Regions from separate parts of the Cobetia sp. 1AS1 genome, predicted to be linked through region 1. Evidence: predicted binding sites of a transcription regulator. Region 1 holds the regulator's gene; each other region holds the start of a gene.

The links. Region 1 encodes sigma-54, which starts transcription at its own class of promoters, with help from an activator protein. Its sites were predicted from a motif close to TGGCACNNNNNTTGCTNT; they were not measured.
Region 2: a site for sigma-54 is predicted at 1,576-1,593, ahead of QD280_RS03120 (aminomethyltransferase family protein). Genes of this name have one in related genera too.
Region 3: a site for sigma-54 is predicted at 1,031-1,048, ahead of QD280_RS07650 (P-II family nitrogen regulator). Genes of this name have one in related genera too.
Region 4: a site for sigma-54 is predicted at 1,259-1,276, ahead of QD280_RS02820 (putative urea ABC transporter substrate-binding protein). Genes of this name have one in related genera too.

The regions. Positions count from the first base shown of each region.
Region 1 covers NZ_JARWKU010000004.1:129,429-132,533, forward strand. The annotation lists gene QD280_RS09190 (PTS sugar transporter subunit IIA) at 1-87, opposite strand, end outside; gene raiA (ribosome-associated translation inhibitor RaiA) at 97-405, opposite strand; gene QD280_RS09200 (RNA polymerase factor sigma-54) at 1,066-2,514, opposite strand; gene lptB (LPS export ABC transporter ATP-binding protein) at 2,748-3,105, opposite strand, start outside.
Region 2 covers NZ_JARWKU010000001.1:734,144-737,248, reverse strand. The annotation lists gene glnT (type III glutamate--ammonia ligase) at 1-1,138, opposite strand, end outside; gene QD280_RS03120 (aminomethyltransferase family protein) at 1,824-2,969, shown strand.
Region 3 covers NZ_JARWKU010000003.1:101,935-105,039, forward strand. The annotation lists gene QD280_RS07640 (hypothetical protein) at 1-227, shown strand, start outside; gene QD280_RS07645 (accessory factor UbiK family protein) at 322-696, opposite strand; gene QD280_RS07650 (P-II family nitrogen regulator) at 1,134-1,472, shown strand; gene QD280_RS07655 (ammonium transporter) at 1,504-2,751, shown strand; gene glnK (P-II family nitrogen regulator) at 2,901-3,105, shown strand, end outside.
Region 4 covers NZ_JARWKU010000001.1:666,367-669,471, reverse strand. The annotation lists gene QD280_RS02825 (hypothetical protein) at 39-881, opposite strand; guanidine-I (ykkC/yxkD leader) riboswitch at 1,323-1,431, shown strand; gene QD280_RS02820 (putative urea ABC transporter substrate-binding protein) at 1,485-2,633, shown strand; gene QD280_RS02815 (ABC transporter permease subunit) at 2,742-3,105, shown strand, end outside.

The DNA.
Region 1 (3,105 bases):
GCTGAAGAATTCAAGCACCCGCTTCTTGCTCCCCCCGGGGACACCGTAAAGCGTGCGCTCGGGGGGAAGGATCTGATCAAGTGTCATGGCTGAAGGTCAACGGGTCCCGGTGCCCTGAGAGCGAGCCTGGGACTTTTCCTTGTGTTTGACCAGCTGGCGATCCAGCTTGTCGGCGAGCGCGTCGATGGCAGCGTACATGTTGGGGTCTTCTGCCAGGGCGTGGAGGTCAGCGCCTGCCGCGTGCAAGGTGCAGGCAGCCTGCTGGCGCTCCTTCTCGATCGACAGTGTCACCTGAACATTGGTGATGTTGTCGTAATGCCGTTCGAGGCGAGCGAGCTTCTCGTTGACGTAATCGCGGAGAGGATCGGTAAGTTCCACATGATGCCCGGTGATATTCACTTGCATGGACACGCTCCTTTATCCAGCGGGTTGCCATTCAATTGTAACCCTTTTTGACTACGAGCAAACCCTGATCGGACGCTCTGCAACAGGCTTGACGGCCACCGTCTGGCGATGTTTTCGCACCCTTGCCAGTGGCGTCAGATGTCGTGAGCGTCTGTACCGACAATGCCCAAGCTTTGCGCAAAGATCAACGCTGCGCTGCATCGTGGCTCAGTGCTTGTCTTCAACTCAGTGAGGGGTATCGGAGTGGACTTCAAGGGCACGTCTGATGGGTGGTGCGTGAAAGACGCGCAAGAAGGCGGGTTTTCGTCGCCAATCCCTGCATGTACGTCACCTTTCAGGCGCTCCGATTGCGTGGAGCAAGCGGCGTTCCGGGAGGTTCACCGGGTGTCATCCAGGTGCAATACGCGCAAAAGTGACTTTAAAAACATGCGATTGACGGTGAATGACGCTGCCGTAACGGCGGTTTTTTACCGTCATCCTGCGCGCCGTCATGTGCCATGACGGGCAATTGGCGAGCGGTTGCCGGGATGACAGGGAACGCGACAGGCGTACCGCTGCCCGCGAAGTCAGAGGCTGATGAGCGGAAAATCCAGCGCTTGAGGTTGGCGGCGGCTGCCATTGTGGAGGTGAAAGCAGGGCATGGCAGCCGCAGGTGACGGGTCAGGCCAGACGCTTGCGCTCGCTGGAGGAGGGGATGCCCATCGCTTCGCGATACTTGGCCACGGTACGGCGTGCGACCTCGATGCCATCGCTGGCGAGCAGATCGACCAGCCGCGAGTCGGAGAGAGGCTTGCGGGCCGGCTCTTCCGCGATCAGCTTGCGGATGCGGGCACGAATGGCGGTGCTTGAGTGGGCGTCGCCATTGCCGCTGCCACCGACCTGGCTCGAGAAGAAGAACTTGAGCTCGAAGACGCCGCGCGGGGTGTGGATGTACTTCTGGGTCGTGACCCGCGAGATGGTCGATTCGTGCATCTCGACCACTTCGGCGATGTTGGCCAGAATCAGCGGCTTCATGCCTTCCTCGCCTTGCTCGAGGAAGTCGATCTGGCGTGCCATGATCTCGCGGCCGACCTTGAGCAGGGTGTCATTGCGTGATGACAGGCTCTTCATCAGCCAGCGCGCTTCCTGCAGGTTGTCCTTGAGGAAGGTGTTGTCGGCGGACTTGTCGGCACGCTTGATCAGTGCGGCGTATTCCGGCTGGATGCGCAGCTTGGGCAGCGCTTCCGGGTTGAGCTCGACCTGCCAGCCATGCCGGGTATGGCGCACCAGCAGATCAGGGATCACGTAATCGCTGGCGGGCTCGCCCCAGGCGGATGCCGGACGCGGATCGAGCGCACGTACCAGGCGAATGACGTGGTCCAGCTCGTCATCGTCAAGGCTCAGGCGCCGCTTGAGCAGCTTGCGATCATCGTTGCCCAGTGCCTCGAGGAATTGGCGTACCAGGCGGCGCGCCTGCGCCAGCAGCGGCAGATCATCCGGCAGCAGCGCCAGTTGCAGCAGCAGGCATTCGCGCAGATCACGGGCAAAGACGCCGGTCGGGTCGAACTGCTGCAGACGCAGCAATACCTGCTCGAGCTCGGAGGCCTTGAGGCCGGGCAGGCCCTGGCCACGCAGGCCATCGACCAGCTCATCGAGAGACAGGCTCAGATAGCCGGCACCGTCGACGGCATCGATCAGGCTCTCCGCCATCTGGCGTTCACGGCCATCGAGGTCGGTCATCGCCAGCTGCCAGCGCAGGTGGTCCTGCAGGCTCTCGACGCTGGTATTGCGATCGAAGTCCGGCCCTTCTTCGCTCCCGCTGCCACTGCCGGAGCTGGTCAGGCTACCGGCGTGGTCCTGGTAGAGGTCCGACCAGTCACTGTCGAGGGGGTATTCCTCGGGAATCTCGCTCGAGGAGTCGGCAGTGGAGATCTCGCTCGAATCCTGTGTCTCGACGACATCCAGCGACTCGTAGTCCTCGTCGAGCTCCAACATGGGGTTGGACTCGAGGGCTTGCTGAATCTCCTGACGCAGGTCGAGCGTCGACAGCTGCAGCAGCTGGATCGCTTGCTGGAGCTGCGGCGTCATGGTCAGCGAGGTGCCGAGGCGGAGTTGCAGGGTGGGTTTCATGGAGTCAGTCAATTCACGGCAAAGGAACGTGCTTACTACGCTATACCGTGACTCGGGGCACTGACAAGAGGTTGTCGTGAATATTCAAGCAACTTGCATGCCATGTTTCCACCAAGGTGGTATGGACGTCATGCATGCGTCTGATGTCAGACATGAAAAAGCCGCTACGCGATAAAATCACGCAGCGGCTTTCGAAGCTTTCGCCTCCGGTGGGCTCAGCGCAGCCGCTGACCCTAGAGCGTGAACTCGTGGCCCAGGTAGACGTCGCGCACCTGCTGGTTGGCCAGGATGGAGTCCGCATCACCGTGGGCGATGATCTGGCCATCGCCGACGATATAGGCGGTGTCACAGATATCGAGTGTCTCGCGCACGTTGTGGTCGGTGATCAGCACGCCGATGCCACGATCGCGCAGTTGGCGCACGATGCTCTTGATCTCGCCCACCGAGATGGGGTCGACGCCGGCGAAGGGCTCATCGAGCAGTACGAAGTCCGGCTCGGTGGCAAGCGCCCGGGCGATCTCGACCCGTCGACGCTCGCCGCCGGACAGGCTCATGCCGGCGCTGGCGCGGATGTGCGTGATGCTGAATTCC
Region 2 (3,105 bases), on a different contig from region 1:
ATTCGCTCGGGGTCAGCGAGTAGAGATTGATGTTGTGGGGCGTGCCCGGGTCCAGCTTGCGCGCCACGCCATCCAGCCCCGCCGCGATGATGGCGGCGTGCACGAGATAGGGGTTACAGCCGGCGTCCGGCAGGCGGAACTCGAGGCGACCATAGGGCACACGCACCATGGCCGAGCGGTTGTTGTCCCCGTAGGCGATGAAGACCGGCGCCCAGGTCGCGCCGCTGGTGCTGCCACCACCGACCAGACGCTTGTAGGAATTGACGGTCGGCGCGGCAAAGGCACACAGCGCCGGAGCATGTGCCAGCAGGCCGCCGAGGAAGTGGTACGCCAGCGGCGACAGGCCCATGCCCTGGGCGTCGGAATCATCGCCGAACAGGTTGCGCCCGGTGTCATCACACACGGACAGGTGGAAGTGCATGCCATTGCCCGGGCGGTCCGCCAGCGGCTTGGGCATGAAGGAGCACACCATGCCCAGGTCATTGGCGATCTCGCCGGCGGCCATGCGCACGAAGGTGAAGCGGTCTGCCGAGGTCAGCGCATCGCTGTAGGTGTAGTTGATCTCGAACTGGCCGTTGGCGTCCTCGTGATCGATCTGATAGACGTCGAAGTCCACCGCCTGCAGCGATTCGACCAGACGCTCGAGGAATTCACGCGAACGCGACAGGCCCTTGTAGTCGTAGCAGGGCTTGGCGAGGGTATCGCTCTCGTCCACCGGCAACAGCTCACCCGCTCCCCCCCGGCGGAACAGCGAGAATTCCGGCTCCAGCCCGGTATTGAGCGTCCAGCCCTTCTCCTTCAGGCGCTCCAGCTGCTTGAGCAGCACCACGCGGCTGTCGTTGGCGAACGGTTGCCCATTGACGTAGCCATCACAGGCCATGCGCGCATAGCCCGGCTGCCACGGCACCAGCGACAACGAGCTCAGATCACCCCGCGCCATGAAGTCCGGCCCCTCCGGCGACATGCCGAGACCACTGACGGCGAAGCCGGCAAAGCCGGCGCCCTTCTCGACCACATCCATCAGGCAATTGGCCGGCACGGACTTGGTCTTGGCAGCGCCATGAATATCCACGAACTGCGCCAGCAGATAGCGAATGTCGTGATCCTTGATGAACTGTTGCGCGTTTTCGGGTGACATCTGGGTTTCCTCTGAGAGCGGACCGGGTTCCATCTCCCTCGACACTGTCTGCCACCCCGGGAAACCTGACCCCTTGTGGTGACTCGCCACGTCAAGATAGCGGATGAAACGAGTTTTTGTGATTCCTGCTGGTCAACTTTATTTCCCCTAAAGAAAAGCATGCAGCATGCCATTTCACCAGTTGCCGCCCAGAACTTTTCACCAACCTCCTGTTTTGCATGGAAATTTATTTTCCAAGCTCGTTTTACCCAACAGGAAACGCCAAGTGATCCTGAGTGAGTTCCTGCTCGTTTCTCGAAATAGGCATCATTTCGGTGCCCAAAGCCCTCTCTTCGCACCAGAATGACGCGAAGCGCTAATATTCACGCCCTGATTCGTGCTGACAATCGGCGCCTGACTCGCTCAAGGGCTGCCGTGGCCATGGCCTTTGACGGAATTGGCAAGCCCCTTGCTTAACCATGAGGAATGTTTCTTTCCTTTGAAGAATCGCTCCTCGTGCGATCAGGCAAGGCAAGCAGCAGGTACAAGCCCTTGTGAAGCGCCTGAAGAGGCGCCTGAAAAGGCGAAAGAACAACAACACCTCCTGCGGCGGATGCGCGTCTTGCGCGCCATCTTCGCCAGCATCAGCAGGACTACGGCACCCCCATTTACGCTAGGCAGCACGACTCACAGGAGAAAGGGACGCATGGCGAATTCATGGCGCATCTCGGCACTGGCCGAACAACACCGCAAGCTGGGCGCGGAGCTTGAAGACTGGAATGGCATGGGCACCGCCTGGAATTACGCCGTCTCGGACACGGCCGATGACCACGAGACCATTCGCACCCGCGCCGGTCTGATGGATGTCTCGGGGCTCAAGAAGATCCACTGCAATGGCCCGCATGCTCAGGCCGTGCTGGATTACGTCACCACGCGGGACATGTCCAAGCTGTATCCGGGCAAGTCGGTGTACGCCAGCGTCTTGAATGAGGCCGGCAAGTTCGTCGACGACTGCATCGTCTATTGCCTGGCGCCGAACTCCTACCTCGTGGTGCACGGCACGGGCACCGCGAATGAAATGCTGGCCAAGAGTGCCCTGGGACGCGCCGTCAGCCTGACCTTCGATGACGACATGCATGACATGTCACTGCAGGGGCCGGTCGCGGTGGATTTCCTGGAGCGTCACGTGCCGGGTATCCGTGAGCTGCGTTACTTCCACCATCTGCAGACCCAGCTGTTCGGCTGCCACGTGATGATCTCGCGCACCGGCTACACCGGCGAGCGTGGCTACGAGATCTTCTGCAAGGCCAAGGACGCCCCCTCTCTGTGGGAACAAATTCTCGCGGAGGGTGCCGACATGGGCATCAAGCCGTGCAGCTTCGGCACCCTTGACTGGCTGCGGGTCGAGAGCCACCTGCTGTTCTACCCGGCGGACAATTCCGAAACCTACCCGTACCCCGACCAGCCGGTGGGCGACACCTTGTGGGAATTGGGACTGGACTTCACCGTCTCGCCGGGCAAGACCGAATTCCGTGGCGCCAGCGAACACTTCGCGCTGCAGGGCAAGGAGCGCGTCAAGGTCTATGGCGTGCTGCTGGATTCGAAAGACGTCGCCCAGATCGGTGACAAGGTCTACGCCGACGGCAAGTGTGTCGGTGTCATCACCCAGGGCATGTACTCGCGCCTGAGCGATCGTTCCATGGCGCTGGCACGTCTCGAACCCGGCTATGCCGAGCATGGCACCCCGCTGACCCTCAAGACCGGCACTGACGGCGAGACCAGCCTCTCGGCCATCAGCCATTCCCTGCCCTTCGATGACCCGGAAAAGGCCAAGCGTCTGGCTCGCGGCTGATCGCGCGCCACAGCCACGAGGCAACAGCTCAAGCCCCGCGGCGACAGCGCGAATCGCGTGATGCTGGATAGCGTGAAACCTGAGAGGCCTCCTCGGCATGGCGTCGAGGAGGCCTCTTGCATCACATGCCATGGAG
Region 3 (3,105 bases), on a different contig from region 1:
TAGGCACCGCTCTGGTCGTCGGCGCCTTCTTCCTGCTGCAGATCGGCAGACTCGATGCCCGCAGCCTGACCTACAACCTGATGAATCTGAGCGGGGCGATCCTGCTGTTGATCAGCCTGTGCATCAATTTCAACCTCGCCAGCTTCGTGATCGAGATCTTCTGGATCATCGCCTCAGTGGTAGGTCTGGTGCGCTGGATGCTGGGCACTCGTCCCCAGACTGCCTGAGGCCGCCCCTCAGAATCAGCGGCGCCCATGACGCAAAAAACCGCCACGCCCCGAAAGGGCGTGGCGGTTTTGGTTCAGCCGTCACCTGACGGAATCAGGCGTCGCGCTGGCGCTCGATCTCCGCGGCGTGACTGGCGGCTTCACGCTTCGCTACCGCGGCTTCCCCCTCGTCATCCACTGGCGTGGCGGGCTCGGCAGCCGGTGCATTGCCCGCTACCAGCCCCTGCTTTTCCAGCAGTGCCTCGAGGGCGATGACCTGCTTTTCCAACGACTCGACGCGGCTGCGCGTACGCGTCAGCACATCCATCATGATGTCGAAGTCTTCACGCGAGACCAGTTCCATGCGGTCGAAGGCACCGCGCATCACCCCTTGCACGGACTTCTGCAGCTCTTCCGGGCCATGCGAGGCATCCTGCAGGCGCTCACCGATCTGCTGGGCCATACGCCCGATGACGTCATTCTTGAACATGCTGCACCTCAGCCGTTGCGGGCCGGCGGCCGCGTCGTGCGGACTGCCGGTCAGAAAATGATGACACCCCTGTACATGGGGCCGTCGTGTCCTGCTGCAAGGATACGCAACCCTGGAGTCGGGTGCATGCCCCGCATCGCCCTGCACCAGACAATCCTCATCGGCAGGCACACACCTGCACCACATTAGCACTTGCCCCCACACCCAAAGGCGCAGAAACAGCACCATTACGGTGCATGCCAGGTGACCTTCGGATTCAGCCATCTTTGCACAGGCCGAAAGACTGTCAGCCATCCTGCGATAACCAGATGAGTTACAAGGATTTTCAGCCGCATGGCACATCTCGTGCGATGCACTTGTCAGGAACAGGCCGCCAGCTCATCTGACTGGCCATGCTTAACAAGAATGATCATTCCGGTAGCGAACGGGGGCAGCACATGAAACTGATCACCGCCATCATCAAACCCTTCAAGTTGGACGACGTGCGAGAAGCACTGGCCGACAACGGCGTGCAGGGGATTACCGTCACCGAAGTGAAGGGCTTCGGACGTCAGAAGGGGCACACCGAGCTGTATCGCGGTGCCGAGTACGTCGTCGACTTCCTTCCCAAGGTCAAGATTGAAGTGGCTGTCGATGACAGCAGTGTGGAATCGGTACTGGACGCCATCACCCAGGCGGCCAACAGCGGCAAGATCGGCGACGGCAAGCTGTTCGTCACTCCGCTGGACGATGTCATCCGTATCCGCACCGGTGAACGCGGCGCCGACGCTGTCTGAGCCCCGCGCACAATAACAAGGAGAACCCCGCATGAACGAGATCATCGAGGTCAAGTACGCACTTGATACCTTCTACTTCCTGGTCTGTGGCGCCCTGGTGCTATGGATGGCAGCCGGCTTTGCCATGCTCGAGGCCGGTCTGGTCCGCGCCAAGAACACCACCGAGATCCTGACCAAGAACGTGGCGCTGTTCGCCATCGCCTGCACCATGTACATGGTCGTCGGGTATCACATCATGTACTCGAGCGCCGAAGGCGGCTTCCTGCCGAGCCTGGGCTTCCTGATCGGTGCCGAGAATACCGCTGAGGAAGCGCTCGCTTCCGGTGGCGACATCTACTACAGCGCACGTTCCGACTTCTTCTTCCAGGTCGTGTTCGTGGCTACCGCCATGTCCATCGTCTCCGGTGCGGTCGCCGAGCGCATGAAGCTGTGGGCCTTCCTGGCCTTCGCCGTGGTCATGACCGGCGTCATCTACCCGGTGCAGGGTTACTGGACCTGGGGTGGCGGCTTCCTGAGCGCAGCGGGCTTCAGCGACTTCGCCGGTTCCGGCATCGTGCACATGGCCGGCGCTTCCGCCGCACTGGCAGGCGTGCTGCTGCTGGGCGCTCGCAAGGGCAAGTACGGCAAGAATGGCGAGATCAATGCCATCCCGGGCGCCAACCTGCCGCTGGCCACGCTGGGTACCTTCATCCTGTGGCTGGGATGGTTGGGCTTCAACGGCGGCTCCGAGCTGGTGCTGTCCAACATCGATGAGGCCAACGCGGTCGCTCAGGTCTTCGTCAACACCAATGCCGCCGCCTGTGGTGGTGTCATCGCCGCGCTGATCCTCGCCCGTCTGTGGTTCCGCAAGGCTGACCTGACCATGGCCCTCAACGGCGCGCTGGCTGGCCTGGTCGCCATCACTGCGGGTCCGCTGGCACCGAGCGTCGGTGCTGCCACCCTGATCGGCGCCATCGGCGGTCTGCTGGTCGTGTTCTCCATCGTCGGTCTCGACAAGCTGAAGATCGATGATCCGGTCGGCGCCATCTCCGTGCACGGTGTGGTCGGTCTCTGGGGTCTGCTGGCCGTGCCGCTGACCAATGACGATGCCACCTTCTCCGCACAGCTGCTGGGCGCCGCCTCCATCTTCGCCTGGGTGTTCATCGCAAGCTTCGTGGTGTGGCTGATCATCAAGGCCATCATGGGGATTCGCGTCAGCGAGGAAGAAGAGTACGAAGGTGTGGATCTGGCCGAATGTGGTATGGAGGCCTATCCGGAATTCACCTCCAGCCGCAAGTAAGCCTGGACGCGACAGCACCTGCAGCATCAAGACTCCCGCCACCTGGCGGGAGTCTTTTTTCCTGACTGGATAAGCGGTGTATGCTTGAGTCAGAGACCGGCGTGACGAGCAGGCCTCGTTACCCGCACCATCACCCAAGGAGAGACACGATGAAACTGGTCACTGCCATCATCAAGCCATTCAAGCTCGACGACGTGCGCGAATCCCTGTCGGAGATTGGCGTGCAGGGTATCACCGTGACCGAGGTCAAGGGGTTCGGCCGCCAGAAGGGCCATACCGAGCTGTATCGGGGTGCCGAGTACGTGGTCGACTTCCTTCCCAAGGTGAAGCTGGAAGTCGCGGTGGATGACGCCA
Region 4 (3,105 bases), on a different contig from region 1:
ACCAAATGCTCCGAACTATAACTATCAATTTTATTAGCTTATTTATTTTTGCTAGGCAATTCATTACTATGCTCGCAATCACTGACATAAAACACATAATCATTATCGACGCCTTCCCTTACTATTGATACTCGGCCAGATGGGAGAAGAACAATTCTCTCAGAACCATTTAGGTTTTTACATATAAACCCACCACTACTTGATTTATTCTCGTGATAAGAGTACTGCACAAAATATTTCTCAAAAGAAATTCGGACAAAGTCATGTGTCAAGTAATGAGCGACAAAACTAAGAAACGCTATACACAATGAAACCACACAAATATAAAATAGCGACAAGCTAAGATCTTTCCCCTTAACCTCAATATATTTTAAGTAGAATGCAAGTAAAGCCAGAATTAAAAAAAACTGTACAACTACTACCCACAAAGCTCCACTAAGGAAAAAAACAAAAAAGTAGATAAATGTATCAAAAACAGACGGATAAACCCCTGTTAGCTGTGCTATGTAACCTGAGGAAATTGAATTGACATAGGATACTATCAAAACACCCATAACCAAAAAAATAATTCTAATAGTAAAAAGTCTTAACAACATAAAAATCTTATCCCTCAAAAGGATACAAGCATACTCTAAAGAGACAACGAACGGAACAAGAACAAATATTAGTATATAGTAATTATGATGAACGGAAAACAGAACATGATAAACATAGGCAAACACTAACGCTGAAATCATGAAAAAATTAAGCACAGAAGGTATATGTTTTTTCCAAGAGCGATGACCCTCACTCGACGAATTTATATCGTGCACGCGACATAACCAGCCTAATAAGCCAGAGAGCAATACCAACCAATAAATGAAAACTAATAATTCTTTCAAAAAAAGACTCCTTTATAACACATAGAACCAAGCTTTTAAAATACCAAATACCTGCTTAGATAAAGCTCACCAATGCATAAAAATTAAATATCAGAACTCCACCAATATTTGAAAACCACTTTTCCTCAAAACTTAATCACCAACTAACAATAGACCTATGCTTTATATATAAGTTATACAAAAACAACTAAAATTGCATCAAAACACTTCTATAACTTTTCTCTAAGGGCCACTGAACGGTACTGCAGCTCGAGTGACCTCACCGAGGTGCAAGAGACAGAAAAATTCATCAAATTGGTGCAGCGCACGCATTCGATATTCATAGCCATGTTGCAGAAGTTCTTATATATCATTGTTTTATATAAACAAATTCTCTTCGGCACACTTCCTGCTAGACATTCACCGAGGCACCGATAGGCATACAACAATCGAAAATCTACACCAATGGAGCGCTAGGGTTCCGGTGACTGGCTGATGGCCGTCACGACTGGTCCGAGAGCACTCGACCTCCAAGCTGGGGGTTACACGGCGGGACAAAAGCCCGGGAGACGCAAAGCCTGTAAAGGTCGGCGCCTCTCAATTTTTCCGCCGGAGATAACGACAATGACCCAGCTCACTCGCCTTTCCCAGTCCGCGACTTCCCCCTCGGATACCAGCGCCCAGGTGTCATCCGCTGCTGTCTCATCTGCTTCATCCGCCGTTTCCAGAAACGCTTCCAGACGTGCTGCGCTGGCCGGCGCCCTGCTGCTTGGCGCATCGCTGAGCCCGCAGGCCATGGCGCAGGATTCCTTCAGCGTGTGCTGGTCGGTGTATGCCGGCTGGATGCCGTGGGAATACGCGGACACCCAGGGCATCGTCGACAAGTGGGCCAAGAAGTACGACATCAATATCGATGTGGTGCAGGTCAACGATTACGTCGAGTCCATCAATCAGTACACCTCCGGCAATGTCGATGGCTGCGCCATGACCAACATGGACGCCCTCACCCTCCCCGCCGCCAGCAGCGTCGATTCCACCGCGCTGATTCTGGGCGACTACTCCGATGGCAATGACGGCGTGATGGTCCGCGATGGCGATTCCATCGAGTCCCTGAAGGACCGCGAGGTCAATCTGGTGCAGTTCAGTGTCTCCCACTACCTGCTGGCACGCGCACTGGACAGCGTCGGCATGAGCGAGCGCGACCTGACCACCACCAATACCGGCGATGCCGACATCGTGGCGCTGGCCAGCAACACCGACACCCAGGCAGTGGTGACCTGGAACCCGCAGCTGGCCACGCTCAAGGAGATGCCCGGCTACACCGAAGTCTTCAACTCCAGCGACATCCCCGGCGAGATTCTCGACCTGATGGTCGTCAATACCCAGACGCTGAAGGACAACCCGGACTTCGGCCACGCACTGGTCGGAGCCTGGTATGAGGTGATGGAGAAGATGAAGGCCGGTGACGAAGCCGCCCTCTCCCAGATGGCCGATGCCGCCGGCACCGACCTCGCCGGCTATCAGTCCCAGCTGGCCGCGACCCACATGTACTACACCCCCGCCGAGGCCGTGGCCGCCTTCAATGCGCCGAGCCTAAAGGACACCATGCAGCACATCGCCGACTTCAGCTTCGCGCAGGGCCTATTGGGCGAAGGCGCCCCGGATGCCGGCTTCATCGGTATCGAGACCCCCGCCGGTGTCATCGGCAATGAAGGCAACGTGATGCTGCGCTTCGACCCGAGCTACACCGCCGCACTGGCCGACAGCCAGTAACGCCACGCGGTGGATGCCGCACACGCTCCGCGGGGCAGCCTGCCTCGCGGATCGTGAACCGACCGCCTCCCTCGACCGCACCCTCGTTCGCACCCGTGGAGCCCGCGCATGAAACGCCTGATCAATCTGACACCCTCCCGTGGTGGCCGCTGGCTGCTCGGTGGCCTGCCCTTCGCGCTGCTGGCCATCCTCTACATCGTGCAGTCCAACCAGCGACTGCTCGACAACCCGAATGACCGACTGCTGCCGTCCTTCGCCGCCATGGGCGAGTCGTTCTCGCGACTGGCCACCGAGGTCAACGTGCGCACCGGCGACCTGCCGCTGTGGACCGACACCTTCGCCAGTCTCGAACGCCTGCTGGCCGGCGTGCTGATCAGTGCGCTGATCGGTCTGACCGTCGGCCTGCTCACCGGTGGCCTGCCGCTGCTGCGTGCCAAGCTGTCACCGCTGATCACCGTGCTGTCCCTGATTC